DNA from 2 places in the Synechococcus sp. CBW1006 genome. Region 1 is predicted to be linked to the other one. Evidence: predicted binding sites of a transcription regulator. Region 1 holds the regulator's gene; the other holds the start of a gene.
The links. Region 1 encodes NtcA, which controls nitrogen genes in cyanobacteria. Its sites were predicted from a motif close to GTANCNNNNGNTAC; they were not measured.

Region 1 (11,437 bases):
AGGGCGTCGGGTTTCGCCAGCAGGCCAAGCTTCACGGCTTGCTGGCGGAGGTGGGCCATGGCGATCGGCGCCTGCGGCTGCTCATGCCGCAGACCTTCATGAACGACAGTGGACGCTCGATTCGTGCAGCCCTCGACTGGTTCGACCTGAAACCCTCCCAGATGCTGGTGGTGGTGGACGACATGGATCTGCCCTTCGGTCGTCTGCGCCTGCGTGCCAGCGGAAGCGCCGGTGGACACAACGGCCTGCGCAGCACGATCCAGCACCTCGGCGCTCAGGAGTTTCCGCGGCTGCGCATCGGCATCGGCGCTCCAGCGGAGCATCCCGTCGAGCGCCGGGCCCGCACGGTGTCCCACGTGCTGGGGCGCTTCTCGGCGGACGAGCAGCCTGGCCTGGCCGCAGTGCTCGATGAGGTGGTGGCCGGCATCGACCTGATCCGCCGGCTCGGGATCGAGCGGGCCGGCAACCGCCTGAACAGTTTTTCGCTTCAGGCTGCGGCAGCCTGATGTCTGCCATGGGCTTTTGTCAGCCTTGATCTGCCTGTCGTGAGCCCTTCGCCGTGATGTATCCCTCGTGAGCCGCCTGCCCGCCACCACCGCCCAGCTGCGGGTCCTGCGCCAGAGTTTCAGCCAGCGGGTGCTGGAGGGTGAGGTGTCCGCCGGCGGGTTCCAGTGGACCTTCTGCTGGGCCTTCGATCGTGGTGAACTCAACGTGGAGCCCTCCCTGGGCCGCGCCCTGATCCAGGACGCTCTGCTGCGCTTTCTGCTCCAGGCCGATTACCAGCTCGAGGCCGGCGGCGACTACGCCTTCACCGTGCGCGCCAGTCTCTGAAATCGGGCTGGGCATCCCGGGCTCAGCGCGGAGCCGGACCTCCCCTTCTGGATCAGGAGCGCGGCAGGGTTCGACCCAGGAACCGTTCGAGCAGCAACTGTGCCACCACATCATCCCAGTCGCGGGGCGGCTGCCGCAGCCCTCGGGGCAGGCAGCGCCGCCAGCCCCGAGGCGGGAACAGCTCCCAGAAACGCTGCCGCGCCGCCAGGGTGCTGCCATGCTCCTCCACCACATGCACAGCAGCGATCGTCGCGAGTCTTGTCTGCCAGTGCCGGCAGCCGGTGCCGTTGCCCAGCACGATCTCAGCCACCAGCCCCTCGGCGCACCAGCTGTTCAGTTGGTGCCAGGTCGCTTCCGGGGTCAGCACCGCCGCCGCCACAATCCGCTGCCCCGTGGCATCGGTGCACACCAGGCCGCACTTGCTGCGGCCCGGATCCAACCCCGCCAGTCCGGCTCGCTGCTGCGGTGCATCGCCGTGAGGGATTCGATCACTCGGCTCGGGTGAGGCGTGGGTGGCCATGGCACGGCGTTCAGGGGCGTCCGTTGCGTGGCCGGATCCAGCGGAGCTCCACCACGATCGGATCGGGAGTGTCGGCATCCTGCACGGCCACGGCTTCCAGCTGGGCCGCCTGATCTTCCGGTCGCTCGCTCAGGGAGCGGGCCAGCTGGTTGAGCAGGGCCGCGTCGAACTGCAGGCCATCGGTGATCGAACCCTGGCGCTGCACCTTGGCGTAGGCGGCAGCGAGCAGCAGGTTCAGCCGGCTGTTGACCTGCTGGGGGCTGTGCACCTCCGGTTCGAGGCTGGTGGTGGCCAGCACGTCGCCCGCCCGCGCCACGGGGCGGTTCGGCCGCAGGTCTGGAAAGGCCAGCACCTGCTGCTCACCGCGCAGCACGTTGGCGGCCGAGAGCAGGCTCACCACCCAGGAGCCGGGGCGGGCCAGCAGAGTCTCCAGTTTGGCGATGTCGTTCCTTGGCACCAGAAGGATCTGGCGGTCCGGCGGCTCCCCCGGCAGCACCCGCTGGAACGCGAGCCGGTTGGCCTGCTGCAGCAAGGTGTTGATCACGTCCCGGGCCTGTTCCGGTCGCTCCAGAGTCACCTTGGCGGTGGCCAGGGGCTGGCCGCTGCTGATCACCACATCGCCGCGGCGCAGGGCGATGATCTTGGTTTCAAGGCCCTGGAGTTCCTTCTCCCCTTCCTTGATCTGCTCCTGCACCGCCGCCAACTCGGTTTCGGTGCGGCGGATCTCCTGGTCCCGGTTAGCCACATCGCGGCTGAGGCGATCGCGCTCGGCCTCCAGCCGGGCACGCTGCTGCTGCAGGGGCAGCAGTTCGCGCCGCAGTTGTTGCAGCCGCTTCTCCGCTTCATCCCGCTGGGCCTGGGCCCGTTTTCGCTCCCCTTCCACCCGCTTGGTGGCCGCCTGGGCTCGGCGGCTGGCCTGCTGGGCGGTGGCGCTGGCGGCCTGGGCACCGACCAGGTCGCGGCGGCTGCGTGCCAGATCGTCGCGGCTCTGCTGCAGCCTCTGCTCCAGCTGGTCCAGTTCGAACAGGCCCACCCGCAACCTTTGGCTCACCAGAAGCATCAGGCCCAGGGACATGGCACTGATCAGCGATCCGGTGAGCACCGTGATCAGCACGGCGGTGCGGCGCGGTCGCAGGTTGAACAGGCTGAGGCGCGCCTTGCCCACGCGGCTGCCGAGCCGATCACCGAGGGTGGAGAGCACGCCGCCCAGCACCAGCAGGACCAGGATCAACAACCAACCCGTCATCGCTGCCTCACCACGCCGTCGTTCCGCTGTCAGCCTTCGGATCCGGGGGATCCGAAGGCTGCATCCTGCAGCACAGACCCCGTCGTCCGACACGGTGCGGACAGTCTGGGGAGGCGTCCCGCCGGGTCTGATCCTTGGCCTGTTCCGGTGTCTGTGGTCCGGTCGGTGCTTCTGGGTCGTTTAATGTCTGGCCCGCCCGGCTTGCACCGCGATGGTTCCGGACTTCATGGTGATCGGGGCCCAGCGTTCCGGCACCACCTGGCTGCACAGGGTTCTCAGCCAGCATCCGGATCTGTGGCTCACGCCGGTCAAGGAGCTCCACTACTTTGACAAGCCCCAGATCCGCTTCGGCGTGTTCGACGCCGATGAGCGGCGACGCGCCAGGTTCTGGGACCTGAAGCGTTTCGCCCGCGATCCCCGCTGGTTCGGCCGCTACTGGTTCCTGCCGCGCAGTGATGCCTGGTATTGCCGCCTGTTTGGTCAGGGACGTCGCCAGGGCAAGCGGGTCGGCGAGATCACCCCCGCCTACGCCACCCTGGAGCGGCCGGTGTGGGAGCGGATGCAGCGTCTGGCACCGGAGCTGAGGCTGGTGTTCGTGATGCGCGATCCCGTGCTGAGGGTCTGGTCGGCGATCCGCAACCGGGTCCGCAAGGGCCAGTTCGACGGTGAGGCCGACATTGCCGCTCTGCTGGAGCAGGCCCGCATGCCCGGCGCCGTGAGCCGTTCCAACTACCTCCGCACCATCGAGACCGTCGAGGCGGTGTTCCAGCCCGCTCAGTTGCACTGCTGCTTTTTCGAACAGCTCATCAGTGATCCTGCAGCCTTCGCCGACGACCTGTTCGACTTTCTGGCCGCGCCCCCTTTGAACGAGCGACTGCGTCTGCCGCCGGCCGTCAACGTGGCCGCCGGCGGCCGGGAACCCCCCTTGGGCTTTCAGCGGGAGATGGCGCGCGACTATCTACCGATGGTGGAGCGTCTGGCAGAGCGTTTCGGTGCGGTGCCGCGGGGCTGGCTGGATCGCTACCGCAATCTGCTCAGCTGACCTGGTTGGAGTGGAGGCGGTCAGCTGAAGCGTTTGGCCAGGGCGATCGGGTCGAAGACCGTGATCTTCTTGCGATCCACCTGCACCAGCCCGTCGTTGCGCAGGTCGCCCAGCAGCCTCGTGATCGTCACCCGGGTGGAGCCGATCGCCTCGGCGATCGCCTGGTGGGAGAGGCGCAGGTCGATCGTGATCCCCTCCTGACTGGGCACACCGAAATCGCGGCAGAGCACAAGCAGAAAGCTCACCAGCCGGGAGGACATGTCCCGGTGGGTGAGGGTTTCGATCATGGTTTCGGTCTGCAGGATGCGGGAGGACAAGCCCTGCAGCAGCAATAGCCCGACGCTGGCATCGCGCTCAATGGCCTGGCGGACCGAGGTGGCGGGAGCGGTCACCATCTCCACGCGGGTGAAGGCGATGGCGTGATAAAAGCGATCGGATCGCTGCCCGGTGAGCAGCGACAGCACACCGAACAGACTGTTTTCCCGCAGCAGTGCCACGGTGATTTCTTCACCGGATTCGTAGACCCGCGATAACCGCACGGCGCCGCGACGCAGCAGATAGACCCGTTCGGCCGGATCTCCGGGAAAGAAAATGGTTTTGCCACGCTCCACGGTCTCGACGCTGCTGCCGCCGAGACCGCGCATCACTTCGAGAAGGGTGGCTCCGGCTCCGCCGGACACACCCGACCCGGTGCCAGCGGAGCCGCTGGGGGGAGGGGGGGCGTAACGGCTGAAGCCGCGAGTAGCGCCGACCATGACGGCGGGGCAGGAACTGGGAAGCTACGGAGCGACCCTGCTCTTTCTTGTAGCAACCAACACGGTTGCTGTCAGGGCCTCCGCTTCCGCTCCCGCTCGCCAGCCCCTGGCGCTCTGGGCCTGTGCGGCTGTTGACGCCTGTCGCAGCCTGTGCCGCCGTTTCTGCGAAACCGTCTGTTCCCACCAGGGATGGTGTGTGTGGCTTGTCCAGGGCGCAGATGCCGCTACATTCAGGTTTCAGCGCAGCGTCCGATCCCATCGCTTCGGTCCCTGTCCAGGTCGGCCGGAATGATCCGCTCGCCCGGCCCCATCGCCCTCCGGGATGTCCATGACCGCCAGTCTTGCCAGCCCCCAGGGCAGCCATCGCCCCTCCCAGCGGGGTGACATCTCTGTTCGGGGTCAGCGGCTGGAGGCCCGGCCTGAGCAGCGAACTGACCCTGTCCGCCCAGCGACTCGCGCTGTAGTGCCCCTTCGGCCCGTGCCTCAGGCCGAAGGGCTGCTTCAGGTGCACACAGCCCCTTTCCGCGGCAGCTTCGGCGCCGTGTTCAGCCAGGCCCTGCGCACGGCGGGTCTGGGCAGTCGCGTCCTGGTGAGTCAGTTTCTCAAAGGTGGCGTGGATCAGGGGCTGGGCCGCAGTCTCTGGCTTTGCGGCCGCCTGCAGTGGCTGCGGCCGGCGGTGCCCGCCTGCCTTGCGGCTCCCCTGCAGGCTGAAGCCGAGCAGGACCCTGCCCTGGCGGCTGTCCGGGAGGTGTGGGATTTCAGCCGCCAGCAGCTGCTGGCGGGCGCCGTGGATCTGATGGTGCTTGATGAACTGGGGCTGGCGATCGAGCTGGGTTATCTGTCTCTTCTGGATGTCACCGAGGTGCTGGAACAGCGGCCGGCTCAGCTGGATGTCATCCTGACGGGCCCGGCGATGCCCGCCGCTCTGATGGCCATGGCCGATCAGGTCACCCAACTGCGCCGCGGCTGATGCTCAAGAACGACCGCTGGATCAAGGAGCGGGCCGATGCCGGCATGATCCAGCCCTTTGAGGGCCATCTGGTGAGGCATCTCGAACCCGAGACCTCCAGCGCGCCGGTGCTCAGCTTTGGTTGTTCCTCCTATGGCTACGACCTGCGTCTGTCGTCGCAGGAGTTTCTGATCTTTCGCCATGTCCCCGGCACGGTAATGAACCCGAAGCGGTTCAATCCAGCCAATCTGGAGCCGGCCCCCCTGCATGAGGACATCGATGGCGCCTTTTTCATTCTGCCGGCCCATTCCTATGGCCTTGGCGTTGCGATGGAGAAGCTGAGGGTGCCGCCCAACATCACGGTAATTTGCCTGGGAAAGAGCACTTACGCCCGGCTTGGCATCATCGTCAACACCACACCCGCTGAAGCGGGGTGGGAGGGCCATCTCACGCTTGAATTCAGCAATTCTTCCGGCGCAGATTGCCGCATCTATGCCAACGAAGGTATCTGTCAACTGCTGTTTTTCGAAGGCGATCCCTGCGACACCACCTACCAGGATCGTGCCGGAAAGTATCAGGATCAGCCCGAGCGGGTCACCCTGGCCAGGGTCTGAACCGACTGGTAGCCCGGGCAATGAAGAGCCCGTCATCCTGCTGCTCTGCGGTCCTCATGGCCTGGCAGTCCATGAGGATCAATGGCGCCATTCTCTGTTCCGTGAGCGTCCGTTCAACCCCATGGCTCGCTGAATAGCGCCCAGGCAGGGAAAACCGCTGCTGCACAGGAGGACGGGCTGGTCGTTGATCCAGAACACTGGATCTGAGCCTGTGGTGGGTGCTGCCACTGCCGCCCCGGAGGTCTCGACCGGGGGGGTGCTGCTGCTCCCTGAGCTCGCGGCACTCTGTGAATTTCTGAGTGTTGCCCCGGACTCGTTGGAGAGGCGCTGGCGAATCTTGTCCAGGACTTGGCCATAGACTGCCCCACCCTGCTGCTGCAGAATGCCTTGGACCGATCCGGCTCCTGCCGCATCCAGAAGCATCTGGGCATGGCCTGCCGATCCGGCCAGCCCGCCTGTGGCCACAGCCATCCCGAGCAGGGTCAGGAGCAGTGAGTCGCGGACGGGAGGGAACACGGGAGCTGCCAGGTAGAGAGGCGATCAGGCAACTTCAAGTTTGGCGAAGGATCGCTGCTCAGGGGGCAAGACGGGCCTTGTGCAGCCGGCTTTTCGCGTACCAGTCAGCAAATTCAGGTGCCCATCGCTCCAGGTGGGGCCACATCAGATCGCAGAGGGCGCGGATTTCCTGTTGGGCATCGAGCTTGGCCCGCAGATCGAGAAAGTGGAGGAAGGCCCGCAGCGAAAAGCTCACCACAAAGTGCTGGCGGTAATCGAACGGCAGGATGCCGCGGGCATGCTCTTCGGCAAAGCCAGACGCCAGCAGGTCGCGGTAGCGCTCAGCGGCCTGCTGGCAGAGGTGCAGATCGATCGCCCGCTGCTCCTCGCTGTAGAGGTAGCGCTTGCCCTGACGGTCGCTGTAAGAGCCCACCGGCCGCAGGTAGAACACCTCCTCCAGCTCCATCGCCCCATCGGCGGCGCGGCAGATGCGTTCGCCCGTGTAACGCATCGATTGCACATCGAAGCTCACACCCACCCGATGGGTGCGGGCCTGCTGCATCACCGAGTGGGGGAACCAGCCCACATTGAGAACAATCTGCGCATGCTCCAGTGGTCCGAAGTGGCCGCGCTCACCTGCCAGCAGACGCTTGATGCAGATCTCCCCGGCCTTGGCCTCCTCGGGCCAGCTGCCGGGGTCGGCGGCGACGAAGCCCTCGCTGTAGTCCTGATGCATGGCCGCATAGACGCACCGCTGCGGCTCGGGAGTGGCGGCGATCAGGGCGACCCGGAAGCGGGGATCCATGGGGAGGGGCGTGGGTGCTTGGGTGGGCAGGGCGTCAGCCGTGGCTGCGGGGATCCGCCATCACGGCCGGTGCCTGGGCCGTGTCGGCCAGAGTGCTCACGGCGCCGACGCCGGCCAGGCGCGGCAGCGGCGTGCCATCGATCAACGCCTCGACCAGGGCGTTGAGCTCAGGGGCGCTGCGGGCTCCGAGGGAGCGGCCCACGGATTGCCCGTTGTTGTCGAACAGTTCCAGCTGGGGAATGCCATTCACCTCGTAGCGCTCGATCTCCGGCAGCCAGCGCGGATTATCGACATTGAGCAGCACCACGTTGAGGCGATCACGATGCTGCCGCTCCACCGCCTCCATGGCCGGCGCCATCGATCGGCAGGCCTCGCACCAGTCGGCGTAGAACTCCACCAGGCTGGGCCGGCCATTGCTCAGGGCCACCGGCAGATCCAGCGACCGGCGGGCCAGCTGCTCCAGCGGGGCTTCCGGATGGAGACCTCCCCTTAACCACACTAACGCCACCGCCAGTGCCGCGGCGATCATCGCCAGCAGCACACGCTCGCGTCGGCCCAGGGGGATCGAGGGCGGGGAAGGATCGCTTGGGTTCGCCATCTGCCGCAGGGAGCCGACCGGCACTCTGGCAGTTCAGCGTCAGCCCTGACCTGAAGACCTTGCTAGCGTCCGACTCGAAGGATGCGGCCCCGTGAAACGACGTCTCACGCTGCATTTCCCGCGGGAAGCGGTGCACCAGCCGATCACCTACCGGCTCGCTGTGGATTTCGACATCGCCGCCAAGATTCTGCGGGCCCAGATCGCGCCCAACCAGAGCGGCACCATGGTGGTGGAGCTCTCCGGCGACATCGACGAACTGGAGGCTGCTGAGGTCTGGCTGGAGAGCCAGGGGCTGGCGCTCAACCGTGCCCCTGGGGAGATTCGGATCGACGCGGATCGTTGCGTCGATTGCGGCATCTGCACCGCCATCTGTCCCAGTGGTGCCCTGCGCTGCGAAGCACCGGCCTGGAGGCTGAACTTCGAGGCGGACCGCTGCCTCGTCTGCGAGCAGTGCATCCCCAGCTGCCCGCTCGAGGCCATCGCCCTGGTGCTGGATCAGCCATGACCCTGGATCGGCCATGAATTCAGTGCTGCGCCTGATCGCCCTGCCGTTCCGGGCTCCCCTCGTGCTCCTGCTGATCGGGGTGAGTGTCTATCTCGGAATGCACTGGACCCTTACCCTGCCGGAATTGAGCCAGCGCTTTTCAAGCCCCGGCCATTTCATCCTGCTGGTGGAGTACCTGCACGCCGTTGTGGTGGTGGTGATCTGCACGATGCCGGATCTGCTCCTGTTCCGTCTGTCGCAGCTCATGGCCGCCAGCCGGGTGGTGAGCCTGGTGGTGAGCCTGCTGCTGGTCACCCTGGCCGGTCTTTATCTCCTGCACCTCAACATCCTGGCCAACGTGCTGATCCTGGCGCCGGCCGTGCTGCTGGCCCGTCTGGATCTGGTGCGGATCCGGGTGGTGCCCTCCTCCACCACCATGGTTCTTGTGCTCAACATCCTGGTGCTGGGAGGGCTCATGGCAGGACGCTGGCTGAGCACCCACGGCCAGGCGTTGGGGGCTTCGGCCTGATCGTGGCAGTCCCCTGGCTGTAACTCCAGAGGTTGCCCAGCACCTTCTTCACGTAGAGCCGCGTTTCCGGATAGGGGATCGCCTCCACCCAGAGTTCCGGTTCGTCCCGCAGGCGGCGCCGTTCAGCCGGGTCGGCCAGCCAGCCGGTCACGGCCCCCGGGCCGGCGTTGTAGCTGGCGATCATCGGCAGGAGCTGCTGATCCCACTGGCGAGCCAGTTGGTGCAGATAGAGGGCGCCGAGGCGGGTGTTGAGGCCGGGATCCTCCAGCTCCCGGCTGCTCATCGGCCGGCCCGCCAGCTCTGAAGCGGTACTGGGCAGCAGTTGCAGCAGCCCCACGGCGTCAGCGGGAGAGTGCACGGATGGGGTGAAACGTGATTCCTGCTTGGCCACCGCCAGCAGCAGGCTCACGGGCAGCCCTACGGGGGCTGCCGCCATCTGAAATTCCGGCAGGAAGCGCTTGGGGTGGAGGCTGCGCTCCAGCAGGGGCTGCAGCCCGCAGGGATCCGGGGCGAGCCGCAGGGAGGCCAGCTCCAGCTGCCCGAGGCCTGTCCAGTCGTCGCCGACACCCTGGCGCAGCCGCCCCTCCACCAGCAGGGTGGCGCTGTCGCCGGGCGGCACGTTGCCACGGCGCTGGCGCCATTGCTCCCAGGCCTCGAGCCGTTGATCGAGGCGCCAGAGGGTATCGAGCCCGGGATCACCGCTCCGCAGGGGCCACCAGGGCTCGCCGCTGGCGGCAGGTTCGCCGGGGTTGGGCAGGGGGGTGGCCTGTGTGTCCAGCAGGGTGTCGGCAGCGGGATCTCCCAGCTGGGCGGCGGCCCGCCAGGCGTAGTAGCCCCCGGGCCACTGCCGGCGCAGCTCCTGCCAGCGGATGAGCCCCGCCTGGCGGTCCCCCTGGCGGACCTGGGCGTAGCCCAGCCAGAAGCTGGCCCGGGCCGCCAGCGGTGCCGGCAGGGTTTCCGGGGTGATCGTGCTCAGCAGCTGGCTGGCGTCGGCCCATCGCCCCGCCAGCAGGGCGGCGCGGGCCAGCTCCCACTGCAGATCCCAGCTGGCCCGATCCGTGGGCCAGCGCCGCAGCACCGCCTGGGCGCCACGGCCTCCGCCTGCCAGGACCGCGTGAGCCTGCACCGGCGCACTGGAGCGCCAGCGGGGTGGCAGTTGCGCCAGCAACGCGTCGGTCTGCGGCTGCAGGACCAGCAGCCGCACGGCTTCATCGGCCTCGGGGGCCTGCGGGGCGCGGCGGACCAGCTCCAGCAGGCGCCCCTGGCCCAGGGCGTTGTCGGTGGCAGTGCCCCGTAGCAGGGCCTGGGCCAGGCTCAGCTCGGTGGCGTTGGAGCCGCGGCCACCCCTCAGGCAGGCCAGGGCGGCCTGGCCGTCGCCCAACTGGGCGAGGCCGCCGGCCAGCTGATCCCGTTGACCCGCGTTGGGTGCTGGATTCTTGAGGGCACAGGCCGCGCGGATCGGCCCGATCGCGCCGGGCCAGCGGGCTCCCCAGCGGGCCAGATGGCTGGCGCCATCCAGCAGGGCCTGGCCCTGATCGCCGGCCTCAAGGGCGGCGGCCAGGGCCGCTGGATGGGCGGGGAAGCGCTGCCGCAGCCGTTGACGCTGGATCGGCTGTTCCCTTCCGAGGGCGTAGAGGGCATCGGCACTGCTCGGGGCGCCGGGGAAGCGGCGCAGTTGTTGCTGCCAGAGCTGGGTGGCGGCGTTGCTGTCGCCCAGGGCTTCCGCGGCCAGGGCGTCCTGTTTGAGCACCACGGCGGCGAGGGGATCGGCTCCCCAGCCCTGGTGGCGCAGGAGCTGCCTCCGTTGGCGTGGCTCCTCGCCCAGGCGGGCGTGCAGCAGGAGCGCCGCCTCCCGCCGCCGCCAGGGATCCGGGTCCCAGCGCGCCGCCCTGGTCAGTGCAGCACTGGAGACGGCGGGAGTCAGGGGTGGGCGCAGCCACTGCAGCAGGGCGCCGCCACCGAGGAGCGCCGCGCCGGTCCCCAGGGTGGTCGCCGCGATCAGCAGGGGGAAACGGGGCACGGCGTGCGGGCCAGCTGCCGGCATTCTGGGGATCCCTCCGCCGCCGGTGCCGCCGGCTCGGTCGATGCCGCGGTTGCCGTCCCTGCCGCCCTTGCCGCCGTTGCTCACCACCCTGCCGGGAGCGGCCCAGCGGCGGCGCACCCTGCAGCTCTGGGCGGTGGCAGGGGTGGTAGTGCTGCTGCGGCCCTATCCGCCTTTCCGCTGGTTGCCGGGCTGGAGTGTGGGCCTGCTGCTGCTCTGGGCGGTGGCGGAGCTGCTGCGCTGGGCCTGCTGGCCGCGTCGCTGGCGCTGACCCGGAGTCGTGCCGCTGGCGGTGATGGCGAGGGCGGGGCGGGACACGGCGCTTAACCTGCTGCCCGCCATCGATCGCGTTGCCATGCCCGGGCCGCTGCCCCCTCCGATCGGTGCACCCCTGGGTGACGCCGTCACCGGCTTCGGCACAGACGGAATCCGCGGCCGCGTCGGCACCTGCGTGACCCCGGCCCTGGCGCTGCAGGTGGGCTACTGGTGCGGGCGGGTGCTGCGCACCGACGGCCCGGTGGTGATCGG
Region 2 (11,437 bases), 1.4 Mb from region 1:
TCGGATCAGGTCCACCATCAGGGAAGACCGTGCGAGGTCCCCGAGCTTAAGGACTCTGCTCGCTTCCGGCAGGCACCAGGCTGCGCAGGAACACCAGAAACAGCCCCAGGCCGATGAAGCCAAAGCTGAAGGTGGCCAGAAAGCACATCCCCACCACCAGGGTTTTCACGGCGGTGGCGATGCTCTGGGCCATCGCCGAGCCGTAGCTGGGCGGATGGTCGATGTAGTACCCCACGACCCGCTGGCTCACCCCCAGGCTGAGCCAGCCCAGCAGGGCACTGGTGAGGGCACCCGAGAGAAAGCTGAGCGGGCCCTTGCGGGGCTGGGTGGTTGTGGAGGGCGTCGCCTCCTCGGATTCACTCATCGGTCGGCACAGGCGAGTGGGTCCAGGCTGACACCGGAGCTGCTGCAGCGGCAGCACCAGGCCTCGAAGCCAGCGTCCCTCAGTGGTGTCGCCAGGTGTTCCAGGGCCCTCTCCGCATCGGCCACCGTGCTGAACAGGGCAAACAGGCTTGGACCAGACCCGCTCATCGCCACCTGCTCGGCCCCCGGGGCCTGCCGCAGCAGAACCAGCCCCTCACGGACGCAGGCCACCTCTGGCTCCACCACCGTCTGGAGATCGTTGCGCAAGGGCGGCCAAGGGCCATGGCCCTGCAGAGCCGCCAGCATTGGCCCCTGCCGCAGGGCCTGACGGCGCTGCTCAAAAGCGGATTCACCCTCCACATAGGTGGCCTGCCTCCGCAGGCGGCATAACCCGTAGGCCCAGGGGGTCGACACGCTCACATCGGGATGCTTGATCAGCAGCACCCCGAGGCGCGGCGGCTCGGGCAAGGGCACCGGCTCCAGCCGCTCACCTCGCCCGAAACAGAGCTGGGTACCGCCGACCAGGCAGTAAGGCACATCGGAGCCGAGCTCTGCCGCCAGATCCAGCAGTTCGGAGCGATTCAGTTGCAGATTCCAAAGGGCATCCAGGCCCACAAGGGCCGCCGCCGCGTCACTGCTTCCTCCCGCCAGCCCCGCTCCGATCGGGATCCGTTTCTCCAGGCGCATGGACGCGCCGAGGTCGAGCCGACCCACGTGGCGCCGCAACCGATCCGCAGCCTTCACAATCAGATTGTTGCCATCACTCGGAAGGTCAGACCGATCACTCGACAGTGTCAGTTCCGCATCAGGGCGCGCCTGCAGACACAGCCGGTCTTCCAGATCGAGGGTCTGCATCACCATGGCCAGCTCATGAAAGCCATCCGGCCTCAGACCCAGCACTTCCAGGTGCAGATTGATCTTGGCGGGGGCCCGCACAATGAGCTCAGCCATGGCAACAGGCGGCGGCGGCATCTGCCGCGTGGACTGGGCCTGAGTCTGCAGGAGCTGGGTTCAGCACTCAGTGGAGCTCGATTCTCCTCCGATTGGTTGAACCTGAGAGCCATAGGGCTCCAGGGCCGTAGCCAGGGCCACCCATTGGGCAGGTGAGAGCATCTGGGGTCGGTCCTGAAGGTCGATCCCGGCCTCTGCCGCCACGGCAAGCAACTCCTGGTCACCCACAAGGCCGCAGAGACTGTTGCGCAACATCTTGCGCCTGGCGGCAAAGCAGCGGCGCAGCAACGACTCCACGGCCCGGGCCAGACGGGGTTCAAGGCGGTCGGAAGCCGCCATCGGCTCCAGGGCAATCACTTCGGACATCACCTTCGGCGGCGGCTGAAAGCACCGAGGCGGCACACTGCAGACCGAATGGCAATGCGCCAGCAACTGCATCCGCACACTCAGCGCCGAGTAGGCACTGCTGCCGGGACGGGCTCGGATCCGCTCTCCCACCTCCTGCTGCACCAGCAACACCAGGCGTGCGTAGGGCGGCTCCACGGGCCGATCGAGGCGGCCCAGCAGCCTTTCCAGCAGGGGTCCCGTGATGTTGTAGGGGATGTTGGCCACCACTTTGTCGGCTGCTGGCAAGGCAACCACGAGGGCATCGCCTTCGATCAAATGAAAGCGGTGATCATCTGAAAAGCGCTGTCGCAGGCCTTGAACCAGGTCACGATCCAGCTCCACCGCCTGCACAGATGCCGCCGGCGAAGCCAGAAGCCGTTCCGTCAGGGCTCCGCGTCCAGGCCCCACCTCCAGGACCCGATCTTCAGGCCCAAGCTGAGCGGCGGCCACGATGCGATCCAGAACGCTCTGATCGATCAGCCAGTGTTGGCCAAAGCGTTTGCGCGCCCGGTGGGCAGCGAAAGTCATGGCAGGCCGGGAACAAGCATCCAGATTGCAGCGCCACAGGCCCAGCCTGGCTATCAAGAGAGAAGCCTTGCTCGTCGTTGCGAGAGATCTTCCATGCTCCGCCACCCTCCGAACCTGATCTGCATCGGCTGCGCTCTGATCGGCACGGTGCTGTCCTGGCCGTCACCGGCCCAGGCCGGCAGTGCAACCGCTGAATCGGTCTGGGACAAGTCCAATGCCCTGCAGCGGGCCATGGAGCAGATCCCTGCCGGAGCCACGGTCACAGGGCAGCGCTGCGAAGAATTCGGGGTGGGATTCAACAACACCCGCTACCGCTGCTCGGTGGAATACACCACTGATCCGCCCCCGACCCAGGCGCCCTAGGAGCGGTGGTTGCCAGCAGACCACCCTCAACCCAGACCAGCCTCAATCCGCAACCAGCGCACCGCATCCAGCCCCACCGGCAGCGGTACCAGGGCCAGCACCACCTCCACCGGCCGATCTCCCAGATGGGGATGGGCTGCCAGCCAGCACGCCCATGCCCGGGCCAGACGCCTCCGCTTGATCACGCCGAAGGCCGCTACACCGCCTCCATCACGGCCTGAACGCCGCCGCGCTTTCACCTCAACCAGCAGCAACCGCCTGGGCTTTGCCAACACCAGGTCCAACTCACCCCAGCGGCACCACCAGTTGCGGGCAAGAACGGTCCAGCCATGTCGCTGCAGCAGCAACGCCGCCCAGTCCTCTGCCCCCTGACCCCGCTCCCGGGTGGAGGCTTTGCATCGTCGGTGGAGTCCCATCGATCCAGAGCATGGGGTGACTTGAGCAGAGTTCCCCAGCGGTGTCATCGCGGCAGGAAGACCGTCCCAAACTTTTCCTAGGGTTGGACCACCCGTCGATTCGCTATGGCCAGGGCCTCCCAAGGAGCCTCTCCGAGCCTGCTGGACCTGGTGCCATGCCACTCCGCAGGGCTCAAACTGGAACGTCTGGGCCGCTTGCTGGCTGGATGCCTGAGCGCCATCGTGATGCTGCTGGGTGTTCTGAGTTGGGCAGCACCTGCTCCAGCAGCGATGGACTATGCCAAGCAGGTGCTGATCGGGGCGGATTTCCGGGAAGCGGATCTGCGTGGTGTCACCTTCAACCTCACCAACCTGCGCGATGCCGATTTCACTGGAGCCGATCTCCGCGGCGCCAGCCTGTTCGGCGCAAAGCTGCAGGACGCAAGCCTGAGAGGAGCGGATCTGCGCGAAGCCACTCTGGATTCGGCGGTCTTCAATGGAACCGACCTTCGCGATGCGGTGCTTGAAGATGCCTTTGCCTTCAACACCCGCTTTCAGAGTGTGGCCATCGATGGTGCCGACTTCACCAATGTTCCATTGCGCGCCGATGCGCTCAAGACTCTCTGTGCCTCAGCCAGCGGCACCAACCCAATCACTGGTCGCAACACCCGCGACACCCTGGGATGCTGACCATCATGAGCTTTGATGCCCATAGCCTGGAACGATTGAAGCAGCTGGGACGAGCCTTACCACAGCCGCTGCCTTTGCCTCAGCCCAAGCCAGCGCCTGGCCATACGACCAGTGAGCGACGCCATCAAGTTGAAACCGAAGAGGACCCGGCCGAACTGTTTCGCCAGCTGATGCGGGTCAGTCCCGACGGGACAGTGCCGCCCCATCTCATGGATCGGTTACGTCAGATGGAGGTGAAGACATCCAGCAACCCTGAGCCCGTGAAGGCAGACGCTCTGGATGACAATCGGCGAGTCCGGTCCAGCGGCCAACAACGGCAAGGGCGGCAGGGGAAGCAGCGAGGCAAAACAACCGAAAAAGCCGGACGACATGAAGCCGAACTGAAGAGTCAGAATCAAGAACTGTATGCCGCTTTTCAGCAGCTTCTGCTAGAAGACGATGATGGTTGATGGCTAACTAAATAGGAAAGACCATATCGCTGATGCTTTGTTGCGCATGTCATCAAAAATGCGAGAAGAAGGCCCCCAACAAAAGAGAATCAAGAAACATGTGTCTTATCTCCTGATTCAAAGAAACTCCTCACCTTTAAGGGCCTCCCCTGTCGACAAAAAAAATCACCGATCCGGAGAGCAGGCCCAGGAGCGGTGATTGAATCAACAAAATTCTGAAACCCTAATGAGGATTATCGGAATTTAAAGTTCACTTTGCAGAAGATGCAAAGTCGGGATAAGCTTCCATGCCATGCTCGCTAATGTCGAGACCTTCGATTTCTTCAGACTCTGACACCCGAATGCCTCCAAACATGGCACCAATGATCGACCAAACGATCAAAGAGGTGATCACAGCGAAAATGCCATAGGCAAGGACGCCGACGATCTGATAGCCGAATTGGGTGAAGCCATGGCCGTAGAACAGGCCTTTCTCCTGATTGAACAGCCCAACTGCAAGGGTTCCCCAGATTCCACAGGTGCCGTGCACGGAGAAGGCACCAACCGGATCATCAATCTTCAGGCTGTCGATGAAGGCAACCGAGAAGACCACGAGGCCGCCACCGATGAAGCCCATGACCCAGGCACCAGCCATCGAAATGCCGTCACATCCCGCAGTGACACTGACCAGACCGGCAAGGATGCCATTGATGGTCATGGTGAGGTCGGGCTTTCCACCTCGAATCTGGGAGATGACAGTTCCGGAGATCGCACCACCAGCAGCACCCAAGGTGGTGGTCACGGCGATGTAAGGAACAGCCTGATCCATGGCGAGTTGGGATCCAGGGTTGAATCCATACCAACCGATCCAGAGGATCAGGCAACCGAGAGTCGCAATGGCCATGCTGTGACCAGGCAAAGCCATCGGCTTGCCGCCCACGAATTTACCGATCCTGGGACCAAGCAGGATTGCACCGACCAGGCCAGCCCAGGCTCCGAAGGAGTGAACGATCGAGGATCCAGCAAAATCAATGAAACCACCGGCTTCGCCACCGAGACTGGAAAGCCATCCACCATTCCATTGCCAAGCGCCGGCAATGGGATAGAGAAATCCAACCAAAATCAGCGAGAAAACAACAAACTCGCCAAACTTGATCCTTTCAGCAACAAGTCCGGAAACGATTGTGGCCGCCGTAGCAGCAAATGCAACCTGGAAGAAGAAGTCAACAGAAGGAACAAGGCTGCCTTCGGTGACCATTTCAGCAGTTACTTCGGGATCAAAGAAAAGCCCGTTGAAGTACAGCCAACCATCAACCAGCGCATCGCCGTACATCAGCGAAAAGCCAATCAACCAATAGGCGCTTGCCGCAAGAGCAAACACAATCAGGTTCTTCAGCAGAATGTTGACAGCATTTTTTTGCCGGCACATTCCCGCCTCCACCATGGCGAAACCGGCGTTCATGAAAACGACGAGGATCGCGCAGACAAAGATGAACATGTTGTTGGCCAGGAACGCTGGCGTGAGCTCAGGGAGCTCAGCCGCGTGGGCCGACAGGTTGAAAACGCCCAAACCAAGCAAGGCCAGTGGCACGCAGGCCAGCCAGGTGAGGGAGCGTTGGGATGAGAGACCCCGAATGCTGCGAACAATCAGCGACGGAGCCTCAATGAGACTGGCCTCCTGCAGACGCCTCGAGGCGGTGCGTCTGGGGGCGCGCGGAGCAACTGTCATGGAGCGTGATGACTCAAAAAAAAGCAGAGGCTGCACGGGAGTGGAAGGCCATGAAGCCCTTCCCTGAGGTCCAAAAGTGCTCGTTAAGGCACCTTTGCTAAGTGTCCGTCGCTACCAAATCGCCAATCCGTGCCTCCAGGGGCCTGTCATTCCTCAATCCACACCGTCTGGCTGATTCCCATGCAAGCGGCAGCTGTGTCAGCGATTCGTCGCATCTGCCGTTGCATCTGGCAACATTTGCTACACACCTCCGGGCGGACCCTGACAAAGTGGAGATCCAGCCACTTGCCAAAGCCTTGAAACAGATTCAGGCCATCATCCGTCCCGAAAAGCTCGATCCCGTCAAGGACGCACTGGTGGAACTGGGCATCAATGGGATGACCGTGACCACCGTCCAGGGCTTCGGCAAACAGATGGGGCACACAGAGGTGTATCGCGGTGTGAAGGTGGAAGCACGTCTTCTCTCCAAGACTCTCCTGACCTTGGTGGTGACTGACGAAAGCTGTGACAAGGTCGTGGAGGCTCTGCTCAAGAACGCCCAGACCGGTGAGATTGGCGACGGCAAGATCATTATTACCAACGTCGAAAATGCTATTCGCATCCGGACCGGTGAATCCGGAGATGTCACTCTGATCTGAAGCTCACTGGTCTGATTGCTTACTGAAAATTCCTTTATTGATCAGTTCGCTCCTTAGTCCTTCTGGGCTGAGGGGTGTTTTTATTATGTGGCTGGTTTTGTGAGCGTCACGAGTAGAGGCTCGATACTCCATGATTGTTGTCATGCCTTCCGAACTTTCGCCAATCCCATTCGAGGCCTGCTTGCCACTTGACTGGCTCAGCCTCGAGACGCTTGCAGCTTCACTGGACGATCCTGTTGAAGGTCTGACCAATTCCCAGGCGACCTTGAGGCTGTTCGGACAACCCGAGACTTCCGTTCGGGTCACCCTGTACCGCGACCACCACGCCTGGTGTCCGTATTGTCAAAAGGTCTGGCTGTGGCTGGAGGAGCGGCGGGTTCCCTATCGCATCCGCAAGGTCACGATGTTCTGCTACGGCGAGAAGGAGTCCTGGTACCGCCAACGGGTTGCCTCGGGGATGTTGCCCGCTCTGGAGATCGATGGACATCTGGTTACCGAGAGCGATCGCATCCTGGAAGCTCTGGAAACAACTTTTGCTCCACTCGGTCCAGGCATGAACGATCCCACTGTGCTGCCCCTGCGGCGCCTGGAACGCCAGATCTTTCGATCCTGGTGTCAGTGGCTCTGCACACCGAGCCGTTCCATCGACGACGACAGTCACCGCCGTGATGCGTTTCGCCGTGCTGCCCAGTGCATGGAAGCAGAGCTGCAGCACACTCCTGGCCCCTTCCTGCTGAGTGACTTCAGTACGGCTGACCTGGTTTTCGTGCCTTATCTCGAGCGGATGGCGGCTAGCCTCCTTTACTACAAGGCTTATGCCTTGCGTCAGGAGCATCCAGCCATCGATCGCTGGTTCCAGGCCCTTGAGCGACGCCCCACGTATCTCGGGACCCAGAGCGACATCCATACCCACGCCCACGATCTGCCCCCTCAGATGGGTGGCTGTTATCCCAGTGGCACGGCTGAACAGCAGGCCATCGCCAGTCGAGTCGATCGAGGTCCATGGCCCATTTGTGAGCCCGACCCCGAAACGTCTGCACCCGTGCCGCCGGATGCTGCGGCCGTAGCCCTCGCCAGGGTTCTGCGGCATCGGACTGTGCTGGTGGCGCGCCAACCCTCCAACAGCGGCTTTGATCAGGCCCTGCGTGCTGCTCTCACCCGCCTGATCCAGGGGACGGCATGCATTCCACCTCCAGGCAGTGCCGTCCGGCTGCGTGACCTGCGGGATCACATCTGCGTTCCGCGCGATATGCCGCTTCATTCAGCCCGGCTGCTGCGCCAGGCCCTTGAGGACACAGCAAAGCTCGATCCACGCAGCCCCGACGATCAACCACCAGCCCTCTCACAGCGCCATCGCCGGGATCAGGATCCGCGTCCATTCCTGACAGCCAGTCGCTGAAGCTGTCCCTGCCACTGGACGGTGGCGCGGCTTCAGTTCACCGTGTGGCTGTTCTGGTCGTTCCGCTTGAACGGGTGATGTGATGGCCGCTTCAGGCTCTCTGGCCCTGCTGCTTGTTGTCCTAGGGGGAGCCCCAGCCTGGGCGTCATGGGACGAAACCGCAGCGCCGGGAATTCCCCCCAGACCAGCGACCATTCCCACGCGTCTGGCGGTGGCCGATGTTCTGCCATCTGCTGGCTCGTTGGACGATCGCGCTGCGGACCACAGCAACGCGGTTTCAGGTGTGCAATCCATTCCTCCACTGCTGGATCCCTTGGCTGGAGCGACCCAGCAGGTGGATCCCTGGGGTTGGCGCTTTTCCGAAGCCCGCGGAGCCTGGAGAATGCATACGGGCCTCGACCTCGCCGCACCCGCTGGAACTGGTGTGCGAGCCAGCCTTGCAGGGACCGTTGTTCTGGTTGAATCCGTTGGTGGGTATGGCCTCACCGTGGTGCTGGCTCACACCAGCCAACTTGAGACGCTCTACGCCCACCTGGAATCCACGGATCTCCAACCAGGCGATGCGGTCCAGGCTGGCCAGCCGATTGGCCGCGTCGGCATGAGTGGGCAGGCCACCGGTCCCCATCTTCATTTTGAACTGCGACGCCGTGGCGATGTTGCGGTTGAGGCACTCGACCCCACCCCCCATCTGACTCGACTTCTACCACCACCAGTTCTTCCGCCGCTTCCAGAGTCAGCACCGGGAACGTTGGCAGCGCTCGCTGAGTCCAGCCAAGCAACCAGTCAAGGCGCGCCATGACCTCCAGCTTCGACATCACAAGGCTGAATCCTTGGAAAAGGACCCGGGTTGGATTGGTGCTGTTGTCCTGTCTGGCTTGCGCAGCAGTCTTCCAACCCCTGAGAAGTGGAGCTGTCGAGCTACGCGGCAGCACGGTGTTCCTCAGAGCCCCCTGGAAAGTAGATCTGAGGAGTTATTACACCAATGTCTTCGAGCGTTGGGCTGAGTACTACTTCACCCTCACCCTTGCCGAGGATGCTGGTGCATCACTCGGCGGTCTCACCATTCAGCAGACTCGCGGTGCAGACTGGCAATTCCCCTTCAGCCCGGAGAGAACCCGGGCCTTTCTAGGGCAACCCCGTCACGGTGGAGCTCCAGTCCCGGTTGAAGCCAGCTTTGACCCAAGTCTCCGCCGCTTCAAGCTGAGCTTCCCAGAGCCGATACCGCCCGGAAACACGATCACAGTGATGATCAAGCCATGGCATAACCCTGCCCAGGCTGATACGTACATGTTCCAGGTAGAAGCCATTCCAGCTGGACCCAACCCAATACCATCAGCCGTTGGATCAGGAACCCTGCGGATCTATTCCATCGATCGTTATTGATTCAACAGCCTGGGTATCTGAGTGTTCGCCAATCTCCATTGGTTGTACTCACTTCAACCCCAATTCCGACCGGACCGCCCACGGCACCACCCATTTCCTGCCACCAACTGATCGCTTCACTCCAGGCTGACTCGAGCGAGTCATAGAGATCATCCAGAACCGGGTGAGGCATGCCCTGCAGGTCGACCAACCGATACAGGCGTGGACCAACGGCATTGAAGCCGCCACCTCGCTCGAAAGGGCGCGGTGGAGACGAGCTGGACGTGCTGCTGCGCAAGGAGGGAGAACGGGAAGCGCTGGCAGGCGACATCGATGCAGACATCGGCAAGCAACTCAGAGACCATCAAGGATCATCGCTCCTGTGACAGCTGCTGACTGTCACCTTTACGACATCTTCAGAAGCTCACGCTCCAGGGCGCCAGCGCTGCTTCGGCAGAAAGCCCCGAAGGGCGAGCCTTCGGGGCCAAGAACAACCCGATGTGAGTAGGGGCTGAATCAGGTCAGACTCAACGCAAGAACAGCATCTCCTGGTAGGAAGGCAGGGGCCAGAGATTGTCGTCCACCAGGGCTTCCAGCCCATCCACTGCAGTGCGCAGGTCTGACATCAAGGGAAGCAGTGTTTCAGCACAGTGCCGCATGTGGGCCTCGGTGCCGTGGGGGGGCTGATCAATCGCCGTCTGGAGGGAGCCACTGACTTCCATCAAGGTCTGGCTGAGGGAGGCAACCGCATTCTGGGTTTCGGGAGACACCTGCAGGCCCATGGCGGTCTGCAACTGCAGCGAGCCAGCCAATTCACCCAGATAGCGCATGGCGGCAGGGTAAATCTGAGACCGGGCAATCTGCACGGCCAGCTTGGCTTCCACTTCAATCGCAAGAATATATTGCTCTGCGTAGACCTCGAATCGGCTCTCCAGTTCGACCGGTGTCAGCACACCGGTGTGCTCAAACAGTTCACGAGTGGAAGCACGTTGCAACACCGGCAGGGCATCCGCTGTGGTACGAAGATTCTCAAGACCACGCTCTTCAACAGCCATGCGATGCCAGGCATCGGAATAGCCATCGCCACCGAAGACCACGTTGCCGTGCTTCTCCATGACCTCTTTGAGCACAACCAGACTGGCTTCTTCCACGGAGGTTCCACTGGACAGCTTGGCTTCCAGCTGATCGGACACCCAGGCCAGTGAATCGGCCAGAATCGTGTTCAGAGACACCAGCGGTCCAGCCACAGACTGGCCCGAGCCCACGGCACGGAATTCGAAGCGATTACCGGTGAAGGCAAAGGGAGACGTGCGGTTGCGGTCGCCGGCATCCTTGGGGAATTCGGGAAGGGTCGCCACACCGAAATCCATCATTCCGCCGATGGATGAACTACTCAGGCGTCCCTCACGGATCTGGTTGAACACATCCTCAAGCTGACTCCCCAGATAGACCGAAATGATCGCCGGGGGTGCTTCGTTGGCCCCAAGACGGTGGTCGTTGCTGGCCGTGGCGATCACCGCCCGCAACAGTGGACCATAGAGATGGACACCTCGGATCACCGCACCGCAGAACAGCAGGAACTGCAGATTCTCGTGAGGCGTGTTGCCGGGATCGAGGAGGTTGCCCTGGGTTGCGTTGCCGATCGACCAGTTGACATGTTTGCCGGAGCCGTTGATGCCGGCAAAGGGCTTTTCATGCAGCAGGCACACCATGCCGTGCTTCTTGGCCGTGTTGCGCAGCACGGTCATGGTCAGCTGCTGGTGGTCGGTGGCTACATTGGCCGCCTCAAAATAAGGAGCAATCTCGAACTGGGAGGGAGCCACCTCGTTATGGCGGGTCTTGGCGGGAATGCCGAGCTTGTAGAGCTGACGCTCCACGTCCTGCATGAACACCTGCACCCGTTCGGGGATCGCGCCGAAGTAGTGGTCATCGAACTGCTGGCCCTTGGCAGACGACTTGCCGAACAGGGTGCGACCTGCCAGCAGGAGGTCGGGGCGCAGAGGCAGATAGGCATTATCGATCAGGAAATACTCCTGCTCCGCGCCACAGCTGGAGTTCACCTGAGCGATGTCGGTTTCGCCCAGGAGACCCAGCAGCCGCTGGGCCTCGGCATTGACAGCGGCATTGGAGCGGAGCAGAGGGGTCTTCTTGTCGAGGGCCTCGCCCGTCCAGGAGACGAAGACGGTGGGGATGCAGAGGGTGAC

Region 2: a site for NtcA is predicted at 5,936-5,949, ahead of H8F26_RS15100 (ammonium transporter). Genes of this name have one in related genera too.

The regions. Positions count from the first base shown of each region.
Region 1 covers NZ_CP060396.1:581,054-592,490, reverse strand. Annotated here, with positions in the region: gene pth (aminoacyl-tRNA hydrolase) at 1-506, shown strand, start outside; gene H8F26_RS02820 (DUF3146 family protein) at 574-831, shown strand; gene H8F26_RS02815 (resolvase) at 884-1,351, opposite strand; gene H8F26_RS02810 (DUF3084 domain-containing protein) at 1,362-2,597, opposite strand; gene H8F26_RS02805 (sulfotransferase) at 2,809-3,639, shown strand; gene ntcA (global nitrogen regulator NtcA) at 3,660-4,394, opposite strand; gene H8F26_RS02795 (cob(I)yrinic acid a,c-diamide adenosyltransferase) at 4,723-5,364, shown strand; gene dcd (dCTP deaminase) at 5,364-5,957, shown strand; gene thyX (FAD-dependent thymidylate synthase) at 6,532-7,257, opposite strand; gene H8F26_RS02780 (thioredoxin domain-containing protein) at 7,292-7,855, opposite strand; gene H8F26_RS02775 (NIL domain-containing protein) at 7,947-8,360, shown strand; gene H8F26_RS02770 (hypothetical protein) at 8,374-8,868, shown strand; gene H8F26_RS02765 (lytic transglycosylase domain-containing protein) at 8,813-10,888, opposite strand; gene H8F26_RS02760 (hypothetical protein) at 10,953-11,180, shown strand; gene glmM (phosphoglucosamine mutase) at 11,265-11,437, shown strand, end outside.
Region 2 covers NZ_CP060396.1:3,089,071-3,100,507, reverse strand. Annotated here, with positions in the region: gene H8F26_RS15135 (DUF3082 domain-containing protein) at 47-364, opposite strand; gene ispE (4-(cytidine 5'-diphospho)-2-C-methyl-D-erythritol kinase) at 361-1,314, opposite strand; gene rsmA (16S rRNA (adenine(1518)-N(6)/adenine(1519)-N(6))-dimethyltransferase RsmA) at 1,375-2,229, opposite strand; gene H8F26_RS15120 (hypothetical protein) at 2,323-2,592, shown strand; gene H8F26_RS15115 (YraN family protein) at 2,619-3,008, opposite strand; gene H8F26_RS15110 (pentapeptide repeat-containing protein) at 3,234-3,677, shown strand; gene H8F26_RS15105 (hypothetical protein) at 3,671-4,126, shown strand; gene H8F26_RS15100 (ammonium transporter) at 4,377-5,834, opposite strand; gene H8F26_RS15095 (P-II family nitrogen regulator) at 6,131-6,472, shown strand; gene H8F26_RS15090 (glutathione S-transferase family protein) at 6,615-7,871, shown strand; gene H8F26_RS20265 (M23 family metallopeptidase) at 7,954-8,670, shown strand; gene H8F26_RS15080 (DUF2808 domain-containing protein) at 8,667-9,254, shown strand; gene H8F26_RS15075 (hypothetical protein) at 9,470-9,619, shown strand; gene H8F26_RS15070 (glutamine synthetase III) at 9,761-11,437, opposite strand, start outside.